2 regions of the Shewanella sp. MTB7 genome follow, and region 1 is predicted to be linked to the other one. Evidence: riboswitches for the same ligand, from Rfam matches in the RefSeq annotation. Region 1 holds a riboswitch; the other holds the start of a gene.
The links. A riboswitch is a leader RNA that binds a small molecule or an ion and turns the genes downstream of it on or off. The one in region 1 is predicted to bind cyclic di-GMP.
Positions count from the first base shown of each region.

Region 2: another riboswitch for cyclic di-GMP. It lies ahead of HWQ47_RS06805 (glycosyl hydrolase family 18 protein); the one in region 1 lies ahead of HWQ47_RS24120 (immunoglobulin-like domain-containing protein).

Region 1 covers NZ_CP085636.1:5,524,767-5,532,086, reverse strand. The annotation lists gene HWQ47_RS24145 (PocR ligand-binding domain-containing protein) at 1-77, shown strand, start outside; gene HWQ47_RS24140 (4Fe-4S dicluster domain-containing protein) at 205-1,593, shown strand; gene HWQ47_RS24135 (BMC domain-containing protein) at 1,590-2,138, shown strand; gene HWQ47_RS24130 (zinc-ribbon domain-containing protein) at 2,212-2,511, shown strand; gene HWQ47_RS24125 (sugar transporter) at 2,533-3,723, opposite strand; cyclic di-GMP riboswitch class I at 3,879-3,964, shown strand; gene HWQ47_RS24120 (immunoglobulin-like domain-containing protein) at 4,031-6,214, shown strand; gene HWQ47_RS24115 (peptidylprolyl isomerase) at 6,311-6,802, shown strand; gene HWQ47_RS24110 (transporter substrate-binding domain-containing protein) at 7,102-7,320, shown strand, end outside.
Region 2 covers NZ_CP085636.1:1,623,755-1,631,074, reverse strand. The annotation lists gene HWQ47_RS06815 (outer membrane beta-barrel protein) at 1-415, opposite strand, end outside; gene HWQ47_RS06810 (FKBP-type peptidyl-prolyl cis-trans isomerase) at 730-1,200, shown strand; gene HWQ47_RS06805 (glycosyl hydrolase family 18 protein) at 1,282-3,873, opposite strand; cyclic di-GMP riboswitch class I at 4,023-4,141, opposite strand; gene HWQ47_RS06800 (M24 family metallopeptidase) at 4,556-5,773, opposite strand; gene HWQ47_RS06795 (MFS transporter) at 5,973-7,169, opposite strand.

The DNA of each region.
Region 1 (7,320 bases):
AATTTAAACATCATCATGAAATCACACCATGTGAATATCGTGAAAGCACTAAAAAACTTCATGTTGGGGTTGGTTGAACGTTATATTATTTTGCCAAATTTTATCCGAATATGATCTTGATGTTAACTATTGAGACTTAACTCTTCTACACAAATATTATCCATAGGATTGTGATCCTATTTCGATATATAGGGGGTGCGTTTAATGGAATGTTTGTTAAAACAGGTTCAAGAAGGTGGCGTGATTGGCGCCGGTGGAGCGGGATTTCCCACTTACGTTAAGCTGGACTGTCAAGTGAATTGGGTATTAGCCAATGGCGCAGAATGTGAGCCATTGCTATATAAAGACCAAGTGCTAATGCAAGGCTGGGCTGCTGAGCTTTTTGGCGGAATGTTACTTGCTATGAAGCAGGTCGGCGCAACACGTGGTGTTATTGGCATTAAAAAGAAGAATAGCGATACGATAGCAATATTGACAGCTCAATTACCCCAAGCTATTGAACTGTATTTGATGGAGGATGTTTATCCTGCTGGTGATGAAGTTGAACTGGTATACGCTATCACTGGCAAACGCATACCATCAGGCGGCTTACCTAAAGATATTGGCGTCATGGTCAACAACATTGAGTCATTTATTAATGTCTATCGCGCTGCTAATGGAATACCAGTTACGCAAAGCATGATAACGGTACATGGCGCCGTCACAAAACCTTATACAGCATGGTTACCCGTAGGCATAACATATCAACAAGCGATAGATTTAGCCGGAGGCATAACCTGCAGTGAGTATGTCGTTATCGAAGGTGGTCCCATGATGGGCTCGGTGACACAAGATCTTACTAGAGTTGTGACGAAAATATCTAGCGGTTTACTGGTGTTACCGCGTAATTCGCGGGTGGCTCGTATAAAAATGCGTAGCGATCGAGAGGTGTTACGTAATGCTAAGGCTACATGCGATCAATGCAGTATATGCAGCTCTATGTGCCCTAGAAGATTACTTGGTTATCCCATTCAACCGAATGTAGCCATGCGAGCTCTACAAGTTTCAGGAGACAATAACTTACCCTTTGCAGTGGCAGCACAAACCTGTAGCGGTTGTAATTTGTGTACCATGTGGTCATGCCCTGAAGGGCTAGATCCGAGTCGTATTTGTCACATGATAAAACGTGAGCTAAGTGAAAATAGTCAGTTACTCACACCGTTGCAATTGCAGGGGAAAACTGTGGATGTGCATCCACTGCGAGAATACCGCGGTGTGCCCACTAAACGGTTAGTTCGCCGGTTAGAGTTGAGTGATTATGTTCATATTAAAGCTAAATTTGTCGAGTTTGACGCGCTGTTACAGGGCTGTGTCCAACAAGGAACCGCGCTACCTATGGCTATTACTAAAGTGAAAATCCCTCTATCTCAACATATAGGAAAGCCCGCTATGGCGGTGGTTAACGTTGGAGATTTTGTAGTTAAGGGGCAATTAATTGGTCAAGCTGTAGCAGATGCTTTGAGTGTAGCCGTTCATGCAAGCATTGATGGACAAGTGAGGTCAGTTGATCAATGCATCATTATTGAACAATCTATAATAAGAGTTAACTCATGATAAATTCAATTGGATGTCTCGAAGTTAATTCGATTGCTCGTGGTTATTTAGTGGCTGACGCAATGTTGAAAGCGGCAAATGTGGAAATTCTATTTAACCGTACTATCTGCCCCGGTAAGTTTATGGTGATGGTCAGTGGTGATGTGTCGGCAGTAAAAGCCTCGGTTGAAGCGGGTTTATTTGTCGGTGGCGGTGACATTATTGACGATCTGATTATCTCTAATGTTCATCCTGATGTTTTTCCTGCAATATCAGGCACCCGGGTGGTTGAGGAGACCGGCGCACTCGGTATCATTGAAACTTTTTCTGTTTCGGCCATTGTTGAGGCGGCCGATGCCGCGGTAAAAGCAGCCAATATCGAACTTCTTGGTGTACATATGGCTATGGCGATAGGGGGCAAAGGATATATTACGTTAACAGGGGACATCGCTTCTGTGACGGCAGCTATTGAGGCCGCGGCTGAGCGGATTAAGTCTAAGGGAGTGTTGGTCGCTAAAGTCGTTATTCCAAACCCAAGTAAAGAAATGTTACAAGGAAAGGTATAACAAGTGTCTTTTTCTTATGTTTCAATGCACAATAAATTGTTCGATAAAGCTGAACGATTTAAGGAGATTGAGCATGTTGTTTCTTGTGGGTATGGACAAAAAGTATGAGTTGTTAGCGCCCTTGATGACTTGCCACTGCCTACGTTGTGGCGAGGATAAGCAGTGGCGTTTGTATAAGGAAATCGAATGGGCCTCACTCTTTTTCATCCCAGTCTGGCGATTTACTCCCGACTATTTGTTGGTATGCGAGACATGTCAGGACAGGGTGAAACTGTCCCGGATATTGGGCAAGCAACTCGCACTTATCGATTCTCACGGGCAAGATTTACATGATGAAGTTGAAGCTTTAGTGGCTAAACATCAGCACAACTAACAATGCTGCACTTATTTATGGCTAAATGGAGTCAGCACAATGGAATATAGGTTTACGCTTTACCAGTAGATACCAAAGTGGCAACAGTGCCAGTAATATGATGATGCCACCCACCAGCCCGTTATATTCGACCCCAAAATTCATTGTCACTCGACTACCAAGCAAGGCGCCTGCACCAATGCCTATATTGAATATTCCTGAATAAATAGCCATAGAGATATCCGTCGCGGCCGAGCCGTATTTCAACACTCGGTATTGAAGTGCTAATGCACTGAGCATCATGGCGGCTCCCCAAATAAAGGCCAGTAATATCAGTGTCGGTAAATGAGTCCCCATTTTCGCTAGTGCAAATAAAGAAGCGCCAAGTACCAGTATACCGCTCAACATCAGATACTGTGGGTGTTGGCCGTTATAACGGCTGAACAGTAAGCTTCCTATGATTCCAGCCCCTCCAAAAATCAGTAAAACCCAAGTGGTTATCTCTGGAGTGAATTTAAATACTTGTTGAATGAGGGGCTCTAGATAGGTGAATGCGGTAAACTGCGCCGTCACCACAATCACGGTTAACAGATAGAGCCAAAGCAAAGGTTTATTGCGCATCAATGTCGGTAAGCTATGACGATCACCGCTATTAGATGCCTCAATTTTTGGTAGCCAATACCATAGTGCCAACATGACCATGAAAGCTAACAAACCGATTCCGGCAAAGGTGACTCGCCAACCAAGGTATTGCCCAATAATACGTCCTAAAGGTATACCAAGTACCATAGCGAGCACTGTTCCCGTCGCGAGCAAACCTAAGGCTTGAGAGGCTTTTTCAGGAGGTGCTAAACGTACCGCCATGGCTGCAGTAATGGACCAGAATACGGCATGTGCCAATGCAATACCTATGCGTGAAACTAATAGAATATGATAGCTGGTGGCCATTGCCGAAATTAAATGGCTAATAATGAACAGGATAAAGATAGCCATTAACAGACGCTTTCGCTCTACCTGTGCCAGCAACAACATGGCCGGTAGGGACGTTAGCGCGACCACCCATGCATAGATGGTGATCATAGGGCCGATTTCGGCGGCACTCATATCAAAACTTTGGCCTAGGTTAGTTAATAAGCCTACAGGTACAAATTCTGTGGTATTAAAAATAAAGGCAGCAAGCGCCATTAAAAAGACCCTAAGCCAAGCTAAACGGGTATCTACAGGTGTGTTCATAATGCATGTGGTGGACAAAAAGGCAGCAGATTCTAGGAGGAAGATGGCTTTAGGTCAATCAGATTCTTAAGTAAATGCTTGTTCGTGTATTTTGATTTACAAAATTAGCATTACAGATAATAATCATCGTGATTTTTATTAGTGCAATGATGCACTTGGTGAAAAGGCAAAACATGTGAAAGCGTGTGACGCAAAGCATCCAGCCTAAGGGGCTTGGCCCTATGGTAGTGGAGTTACCTCAAGTGACGTCGGTTGCGCCGTAGGCGTGCCTGTTACTTTTCTGTATTCAATGAAAAGGCATAAATTAATGAAATCGTTAACACTCAATCTTGTCGGAGCTGGCATTACTCTGGCAATAAGTTCTTTGTCGGTACCCGTTTTTGCTAATGGTAGCGACATGGTTAATCCTGAGTCTGGCGTGGTTGTTGGCTATTGGCATAACTGGTGCGGTGGTGCGGGTTATAAAGGCGGCGTAGCCCCTTGTGTTTCTTTAGCCGAAATCGATCCACAGTACAATGTGGTCGATGTGTCATTTATGAAAGCTTATGGTGCCGCTGGCACTATACCTACCTTCAAGCTAGATCCTGACATTGGCTTAACAGAAAGCCAGTTTATCGATCAAATCAGCGAACTTAACCGTCAGGGACGTTCGGTCTTGATAGCCCTTGGTGGCGCGGATGCCCACATTGAGTTGCGACTGGGTCAAGAGCAAGATTTAGCCGATGAGATTATCCGCCTTGTGGAGCTGTATGGCTTCGATGGACTCGATATCGATTTAGAACAAGCCGCTGTTACCGCAGCTGATAACCAAGTGGTGATCCCAGCAGCTTTACGCATTGTTAAAGACTACTACCATGCTCAAAATAAGAACTTTTTGATCACCATGGCCCCAGAGTTTCCTTACCTTACAAGCGGTGGCAAGTATGTCCCTTATATCACGGCATTAGAGGGTTATTATGACTGGATAAACCCCCAGTTTTATAATCAAGGTGGCGATGGTATCTATATCGAAGGCTTAGGTTGGATAGCACAGAATAACGATAATCTCAAACAGGAGTTTATCTATCATATTGCTGACGCGTTGGCCAATGGCACCAATGGTTTCACTAAAATCCCCCACGATAAGTTAGTATTTGGTATTCCAACTAATATCGATGCCGCAGCAACAGGATTTATTAATGATCCACAGAAGCTGTACGCTGCATTCAACCAACTAAAGCAGCAGGGTCAGCCTCTGCGTGGCGTGATGACCTGGTCCATTAACTGGGATATGGGACAAAATTCAGCAGGGCTGACCTATCAAGAGTCATTCATTAAGGCATACGGCCCATTTATTCATGGCCAAGAGATCCTTCCTCCAGAACCGGATAACGGCAAGCCTATTTTCTCGGGATTGAGTAATGTACGAGTGACGCTTGGTGGTCATTTTGATGCGCTAGCTGGGGTCAATGCCCGTGATATGGAAGATGGCGATATTACTGCTGATATTCAAGTAGAAGGTCGTGTTAATACCAGTGAACTTGGTTTATATGCACTAACTTATAAAGTTGCAGATAGTGATGATAACGTCACCGAGCAAGTTCGCACTGTTGAGGTGTATAACACTAAGCCTGAGTTCACGGGCGTTGCAAATATTACTATCACCTTAGGTAGCCAGTTTAATGTGATGGCGGGTGTAAGTGCAAATGATGCTGAAGATGGTGATTTAACGGCGAGTATCTCTGTTGAAGGTGAGGTCAATAGCGAGCATGTGGGTCAATATCCGCTGATTTATCGTGTGACGGATGGTGCTGGACAAGAGTCTCGTGTTGAGCGTGTTGTGACAGTTAAAGAGCAAGGTGCTGTTTGTGATAACGCGTGGGATGGCACGACGGTTTACCTTGGTGGTGAGACGGTCAGTCACAAGAGTAAAAGTTGGCTTGCTGGCTGGTGGACGAAAGGTGATGAGCCCGGCACTACTGGTGAATGGGGTGTCTGGACGTCAAAGGGTGACAGCGATTGCGATGGTGGGACTCCACCTGTTGTAAAGCCAACACTTGGTGTGGCTGGGTTATCTTCGCGCTATCTGCTTCAGCAAGGCTCGGTTGATATTCACTTTTCAGTTAACGTGAATCAAACCATGGTAGTGAGTACAAGTTTAGTTCAAGGTAGCAACACTTTTGCCAGTGCTGAGGTTGAGTTAAGTAATGAGGGAACATTAACACTATCGGCCATTAACCTAGAAGCTGGCAGCTATGAGGTGGTCGTTGAGGCTAAAGCTAACAACCTCATCTATCGCTCAGCTGTGAGCTTGGTTGAAGAGGACAGTGAAGGTGGCGACTACCCTGAGTATGTATCAGGCACCCAGTACCAAGCAGGTGATGTTGTGACCAATGCTGGTGGACTATATCAGTGTCGTCCATGGCCTAACAGTGGTTGGTGTGGAGGCTCTGCCACTCACTATGCTCCAGGTACTGGTAGTGCATGGAATGATGCGTGGTTTTCACAGTAAACTGACAGTTATGCCTCACCATTATAGTGGGGCAATTCTCTTAGATTTTGCTAATGAGAGGCTAGATATAGCCTCATTTATTTTTTAAGGGTTTCTATGATTATTTTCACTACAAATTTGGGCAATATCGAGATTGAGTTAGATTTTGAGCGTGCACCTGTGAGTGCGAAAAACTTCTTGAAGTATTGTCAGGATGGTTTTTACGATGGGACGATTTTTCATCGGGTCATCAGTGGTTTTATGGTGCAAGGGGGCGGGTTTACTGCCGAAATGGATGAGAAGCCAACGCGGGCAGCCATAGTCAATGAGGCGAATAAAGGCCTAAAGAATGTGATCGGGACACTGGCAATGGCGAGAACCGATGCACCGCACTCAGCGACTGGGCAGTTCTTTATTAACTTGGCAAATAACACATTTTTAGATCATACCGCGACGACCAATACAGGTTGGGGTTATGCGGTTTTTGGTAAGGTGAGCGCTGGCATGGAGGTGATTAATAAGATAGCTAAAGTGAAAACCATCTCCGTCATGGGTCATGACGATGTGCCGCAGGAGATGATTATTGTCGAAAAGGTGAGTGTGTTTTAAATTGAGCACAAGCTAATATTTGTATTAAAATTGAACTGAGTATACAATTGACTAGTCACTAGTTTAATTTGTTGCAAGTTAAGTGGGGCGGTTGAAAATTGATCACTTGTTGCAATTGTATCCGACATTATGAGATTAATTTGGCTATTTTAAGCTGGATTGTTATGACTGGATTTCAGCAGGTTTTTTCTGCCTAGAATGTCTCAAAGTGGGGGAGGGGAAGTTGTAAGTCTGGGCTTGGAATGTATACTGCGAGCCGAATCTGTCCGATTCTTTAAACAAACTGAGAGATATTAACGATGCGATTTTTTGCACTATCTAAGCTAATCACAAAGTGTCTTTTTTTGATCTTCTTAGGTGGAATTTCAGTTCAAGTGATGGCACGAGATTTAGATGAGATCCAAGCTGAAGGGATATTACGTCATCTTGGTGTTCCCTACGCGAGTTTTGTTACTCAGTATACCGAAGGCAACAAAAAGATTCACAGTGGTTTAGATATAGAGTTGATGCAAAATTTT
Region 2 (7,320 bases), 2.5 Mb from region 1:
CTCCTACCTTGGCAAAAAAGTCTACGTCATCACTCATTGGTAATCGAGCTAACATCGATAACTCGATCCCTTTCATACTGCCCACATAAGAATTATTCAGGCCGCTTTCAGAGTACACAGCTACAGCTTCGCCTAAATCCAGATAAGCGGTTTCGAAAGCAAAATGTTCAGAGAATTGATAACCGCCAAATAGGCCATAAGCCTTATCATCACCATCGCAACTAATATTCCACTCTTCGCAGGCATTTTGATAATGCATCCAGCCTGCCTTGGCTCCCAAATAAAAAAAGGGGGTCACAACTTCCTGAAAATGAAACTGCTCGTCTACTATTTCCGTAGCACTCACTAGCATGGAGCTAACTGATAGAGTGATCGTCAATAATGTTAAGGTGAAAATAACGCCGATTTTCTGCATAGTTCCTTCCTGGATAATACGTCATAAAGATTAAATAAGATGAGCAAACATTGTATAACGTAATTGAATATTAAAAAATGTGATCAAATGAATACTAAATCATATCAACTTCATCTTTTTAAATAAATTTGCTCTACTTATAAGGGATATAAGTCAGCCAAATCTATACTATTTCATACGGAACTCCCACTTCTATTACAAAATTCATTCATTACAAAATATGATGCCTTAATCGTTTACCTATAGACAATATTTACCCTCTCGTGCTGATTCGCTATGATAAGGCTCACTCTCAACTAAGATGAACATCAAAAATGAAAATAATTTTGGCCGTAGTGGTTATCGCAGGGGTAATTTTTTACTTTTTTACCAGTATGAACAACCAGAAAGCCTCCCAAGAAAACATTGAAGTCGGCGCAAAGTTTTTAGCTGAAAACGTAGATAATGAAGGAGTCATTGAAACTCTATCAGGGCTGCAATATAAGGTATTAACCAAAGGCGATGGCACTGTACATCCTACAGCCAGCGATACTGTAACCGTGCATTATCACGGCACGCTTATCGATGGTACGGTTTTTGACAGTTCAGTTGAGCGCGGTGAGCCAATTGCCTTCCCGCTAAACCGCGTCATCAAAGGCTGGACCGAAGGTGTTCAGTTAATGACTGTTGGTGATAAAGTCCGCTTCTATATTCCAAGCACATTAGCTTACGGTAATCGCAGTACGGGGAAAATAGTAGGTGGCTCAGTGCTGATTTTTGATGTCGAGCTAATTAGTATCGATTAACAAGTAATGTTTCATTGTGACTAACTTAATAGAAAAGTAAGGGGGGATAACTCCCCCTTTTATTATTATGAATATTGGTGATTAATTGCTTGTCACACCGAGATCATTCCATACAGAGGCAACACCAGGCTCTTCACCTTTTGTCCACCACTTAGCCTGCCAAGTATGTCCATTATGAGTTGTTTGCTCACCGCCGTTATAAGCAATACCTGCATTCCATCCCATCTCAACATTACTTTGCAATGCCCACTGTTCTGCCGTCACTGTAGGCTCATTACCTTGAGTCCAATATTTAGCTTTCCAGACTAAACAGGTATGACTCACAGTCTCACCACCACTGTAGATGACCGAGCTATCCCAAGTTGGATGGTTACCCGCACCAGGGTCGCTTGTCTCACAACCATCACTTGTGGGGGCTTTAACGGTCAACACTGTTTGAGCCGACGCATCAAGGGCACCATCAGACACCAATACACTTAAGCTAAAGCTAGTATCTTCAGTCACTGCAGGAGCGGTCACAACAAGGGAGTCACTAGATTGACCCGTTGCGACTAACCCTGCTGGTACTGTCCAGCTATAGGTTAAACTATCGCCATCGGCATCGCTGGCAGTAGCTATAATGCTGAATTGTTGAGCTGAATCAACGGTGATTATAGAGTCGAGTGAGACTTCTGGTGCTCGGTTAGCTTGAGGCATCATATTGGTGACCGATGTGCTAGCCGTTGCGGATAATCCCTCAGGGTCTGTCACCGTTAGCGAGAAACCATAAGCAACATCGATATCGGTTGCGTTTAGACTGATGCTAGCTTGAGCCATATCGGCATTCACAAGTGTCACGACTGGGCCAGATGTTTGCCCCCAGACATAAGTGAGTGACTGTCCTTCAGGATCACGAGATAAACCGCCATCGAGCACGACGTCACTTGGACCCGTAACATTCTGAGCACTGCCCGCATTGGCAATCGGCGCCTTATTCACCGGCGGTGTTGTCCCCTCTCCATGCCCTAAACCTTCATGCATGGCATTGAGGATGTCACCATTATCAGCGTCTATCTCCCAAGCAAACAATCCACCAAGTTGATTAACCGTAACATATTGACCTTTAGCAGTGACAGAGCGAGCATTATCAAAGGTGATTAGATCCCCAGTTGAAGCCTTAAATACGTAAGGTGCCTCAGCGACTTCATCATACTCATACTCCCATTCACCTGACATGTACTCATTCGCTATCTGACGATAATCAACCACACCATCTTCCCAGGTTCCTTTCACTTTTCCCGTTGCTGTGCCGGTAAACGGATTTCCACCTTGGTAACCGTTAACTCCGGTCCAGCCACGACCGTACATGGCGGCACCAATAACAATTTTCTCAGGCGTCACACCTTGTGCAAGCAGAGCATTAACACCAATTTGAGTGGTATTTTTAGTATCAGGCTTCCAACTAGCAGCGTAAAGCGCAGTCTGGTGGTTCAAGTCAGTGTTTGACCATGCACCGTAGAAGTCATAACTCATCAAAAAGATGTTATCCATGTACTGCTGCGCTGCTTGATAATCTACCATGGCTATCTTATCTGCACCGGCACTAATGGCTGATGTGAGCTCATAGGTTTTACCTGTCTCAACACTCAGCGCATCAAGCATGGCACGAAGATCTTTCATCAAGAGCACATAGGTTTCACCGTCAGTCTCAGGATTACCTAAGTTAGGATTCGCGCCGTTACCACCAGGGAATTCCCAATCAATATCGACACCATCAAAGAACTTCCACGTCTGCAGGAACTCTTTGACAGAAGCAACGAAACGAGCACGCTTCACATCATCGTCGAGAAAATAGAAAGGATCTGAAAGAGTCCAGCCACCAACAGAGGGTAAAATCTTTAAATCTGGTTGCGCTTGCTTAAGCGCCATCAACTGGCCAAAGTTACCCTTGTAGGGATCTGAATACTCACTCACGCCACTTTGAGGCATCTGCACTGCGGCCCAAGGGTCATGGATCGCCACCTTAAAATCTTCCCGTCCACTACAAGCTCGTTGCAATGCCTGGAAGCTACCCTCAATCTCTTTTAAACTGTCATTGATGCCATCACCACCACAAATTGGCGTGAAACCATAGAGGATATGAGTCAAGTTTTTAGTTGGCATCTTATCCACGGAGAACTTACGACCATAAACGCCCCACTCAACAAAATAACTCCCCACCACCTTGCCAGACTTATTAACGTAAGGCCTATTGTTCTCACCAAATTGAGTATCTAGCGGTAATAAGTGACTGCCATCAGTATCAGCTACAAGGATCTCTTTGCCATCACTTAACGTACAAGCATCGGCATTACATAACGCCACTTGCATCTGGTAACGACCGCCTTGGCTAATATTAAATGTGGCAGAACCTGACGCCGTTGAAGTGCCCGACCAGACCTCAACGCCGTCAAATAGTACCTTTGCCGTATCACCTAACTCACCACTCCATAAGTTCCAATTCACAGACACTTCTGCGGCGTCTTTAATTGTCACAAGTTGGTTATAAGCCGTGGCAGCTTGATTTACTTCTATGATGGAAAATTTAGTTTCGCCCCAGCCGATAGTCGGCTTCCCTGGCGTTGTAGCATAAGCTGATGTGGAAAGAGTACTGGCGACGACAAGCGCAGCCAAAGAGAGTTTAGTGTTAATCATAGGGTGTCCTTATTGCTTTTATTTTTATAAATTATCAATAAGGCAAACAAAGCATGAACAGGAGTAAAACCCATTCTTAATACCATGAGAAGCTGAGACGTGACCTTTTCGATTCTTAGTGTCGTCAAGCACCCCATGAAGAAACTTCCTGTAACATCCCCGCTATCATAGGAATAATACTATTTTGAGAATGCGACCTTCTCAAAACTATCCCCTTAGACCGGAAGCTTTGCGTCCCAACCTTTCAGTTGGTTTGCCTTTTTACATATGCAAGTTACTGCGCCAGATGACAACGCTGTCATCTGTTATTTAGAATAAACTTAATTTAGCTAAATATGCAACACAATATTTTAACTAGTTTTAAACTGCTGATTAATATAAGTTAAAATATAATTATTTTAACGTTTCTTACTAGAAGTGAGTTTTGATGAAGAAAAGGAGCAAATTTAATCAATATGAGAAATAGAAAAGGCATCCATTTAATTTGGATGCCTTTAACGATGGAAAACTATTGGCTTTCTTACGCTTCGTAGCCGAATGGGTCATCGATTGAGTGAGCTGGCTTAGTAAACCAAACGGGGCCCTCATTGGTCATATAGAAATGATCTTCATGACGCACACCAAATTCACCGGAAACACATAGCCATTGATGCTTCGTTACTTTTACCTAGCTCATCAAGTATTACGCTTCGTAGCCGAATGGGTCATCGATTGAGTGAGCTGGCTTAGTAAACCAAACGGGGCCCTCATTGGTCATATAGAAATGATCTTCATGACGCACACCAAATTCACCGGGAACACACAGCATAGGTTCGTTACTGAAACACATGCCTGAGGCCAATGGGGTTTGATCATTAAGCACTAAATAGGGCCATTCATGGATATCTAAACCTATACCATGACCAGTGCGATGAGGTAAGCCTGGTACGTTATAATCTGGACCAAAACCTGCCGCTTCAAGTACGTCACGAGCAGCTCTATCTACACTGGCACAAGTGGCGCCAATTTTAGCGGCGTCAAATGCGGCAATCTGCGCATCTTGCTCATATTTCCACAATTCACGTTGACGTGGGCTTGGGGTACCAAACACAAATGTACGGGTAATATCAGAGTTATATCCTTGCAACTGACAACCAGTATCAATCAGTACAGTATCGTTTAACTCCAACGCTTTAGGTGATTTAACGCCATGGGGGTAGGCACTGTCTTCACCAAAAAGTACGATACAAAAATAGGAGCCAGCGGGGGCACCTACACGCTTGTGGGCTTCATGAATAAAGGCCTCTACTTCACCAACGGTGATCCCTTCACACAAAATACGAGCAACGGCTTTATGTACTTCTAAGGTCATGTCTTTCGCGCGTTGCAGCAGGCTCAGCTCAACATCAGATTTAATCATACGACAAGCTGCAGTGACCGATTTTGCATTCACATAATCAAACTGGCTGTGGGCTTGACGCACACCATCAAAGATAAAAAAGGCAGCAGATTCATCGATGCCCACTTTGCCACTATCAATGCTCATCTGTGCTAATACTTCACCGAATAAGGCATAAGGACTCTCATCTTCCTGCCAAGTGTTGACCTTGCCTTCGATGACCATAAAGCCTAGCAAGGTATCCACTTCAAATGCTGGCGCGATATATTCAAGCTCACCTTTGGCAGGGATAATAGCACCCACCATACGTTCACTGGCATACCAACGCGTGCCAGTGTAATAATATAAATTGGTGCCGGCATTGATATAGATCGCTTCAATTCCCTGGGCTGTCATTAGTGCCTGGGCTTTTTCAATACGCCCGGTAAATTCTTCATGACTAATAGGCGCAGTGCCTTGAGTCATATCGGTTAATTTTGCTAGCTCTTGCTCTACGGTTGAACCGCCTACACCTAAGGTCATCTGCTTACCCTTTATATTTTTATATCAGGAAACCCTACGTAGTCCCTGACTTTGTCGCTATTTATCCATGACTAGATACAGCTTCTCAGTCCAGTCATAAAATCAGATCTTCTTTCTAGCATAAAATATACAAAGTGTCAGCAGAAATTGAAACGCTGCCTTAATTATAATGAACAGAGGTTAAATAGCGGCGATAAACTTACTCGCTCACTTTCCCATTAACTCGGCTACTTTGACTAAAACGCCACCACGCCATTAGTAGCAGTTGCAGTGCAATAAAAGGCACACAAATATTAAGCAGTAACTGCCAACCTAATTGGTGAATAACCCAGCCTGCACTTAATGATGCTAATGCCTGAGAGCCAAATACTAAGCTGTCATTTAACGCCTGTACCTTAAATCCCTCTCCTTCGCGATAGCATTGAGGTAGCAGTACTGTACCTCCCACAAACAGTAAGTTCCAGCCTAAACCAAGCAATACTAAAGCAGCCCAATAGTTAAGCAGTTCACTGCCCAGCAGCGCAATGACTATGGTCACCAGATAAGCTGTCAGACCGACGAGCATCATTTTGTTAACTCCCCATTTAGCCACAAAATAGCCGGTAAACAGAGAAGGAAGGTACATAGCAATAATATGACTCTGAATGACCCACTTAGTATCAGCTAACGAGTAGTGCTCATTATGGTGCATATGCAAAGGGGTGGCCGTCATGATAAAGCTCATCATAGCAAAGCCAATTATGCCACCAGCAATGGCAACCCAAATTTTAGGCTGGCTCAAGATAACCCCAAACGTTCGAACATCATTGTTGAGCATCCCCTCTTGAACCCGGTTCAACTTGACGGGCTCCCGATAAAAACAGAGGGTGATAGCCGCTAAGATGCAGATAAAAGTGAGAAACATAAAAGCGCCCACATAGGGAATATCAACTAACTCACTGCCAAAAACTGCCAATTCAGGCCCCAGAAATGCGGCAACCAAGCCACCGAGCAAGACCCGTGATGTCGCCTTAGCGCCTAATGCGGGCTCCACTGCCTCCATGGCCGCAAAACGATACTGTTGCACCACAGCTCCGCCCGTACCAAGCAAGACACCACTGATGCAAAAGAGTACGAAGTTACCGTTATAAGTGGCATAGGCGGCAACAATTCCCGCTATTGCCGCCAGAATTGAACCTGAGATGAAGATAGGCTTACGACCGAATCGCCGCATCAATTGCGTCACTGGCAATACCGATACCGCCACCCCAATCACCATTGCGGTAATAGGCAGTGTTGCCAGACCCGGTTCTGGAGCCAGTTCAATACCAATAATGCCCCCGAGCAGCATCATCATGGGGGCTGCGCTCATTGCAAAAGCTTGAGCTAAGGTCAAAACCCACACATTAAATGGCATTTAAAACTCCTGTAAACCCCACATCACCATGAGCAGGGATGCTCTAATCTAATTGATCCACACTAAAATGTAACAAGTAAAATGTTTCAAAATTTACACATAGTCACAATCAATGCCTAAAAATCATCGGGCTGCAACTTCCCACGTCTGA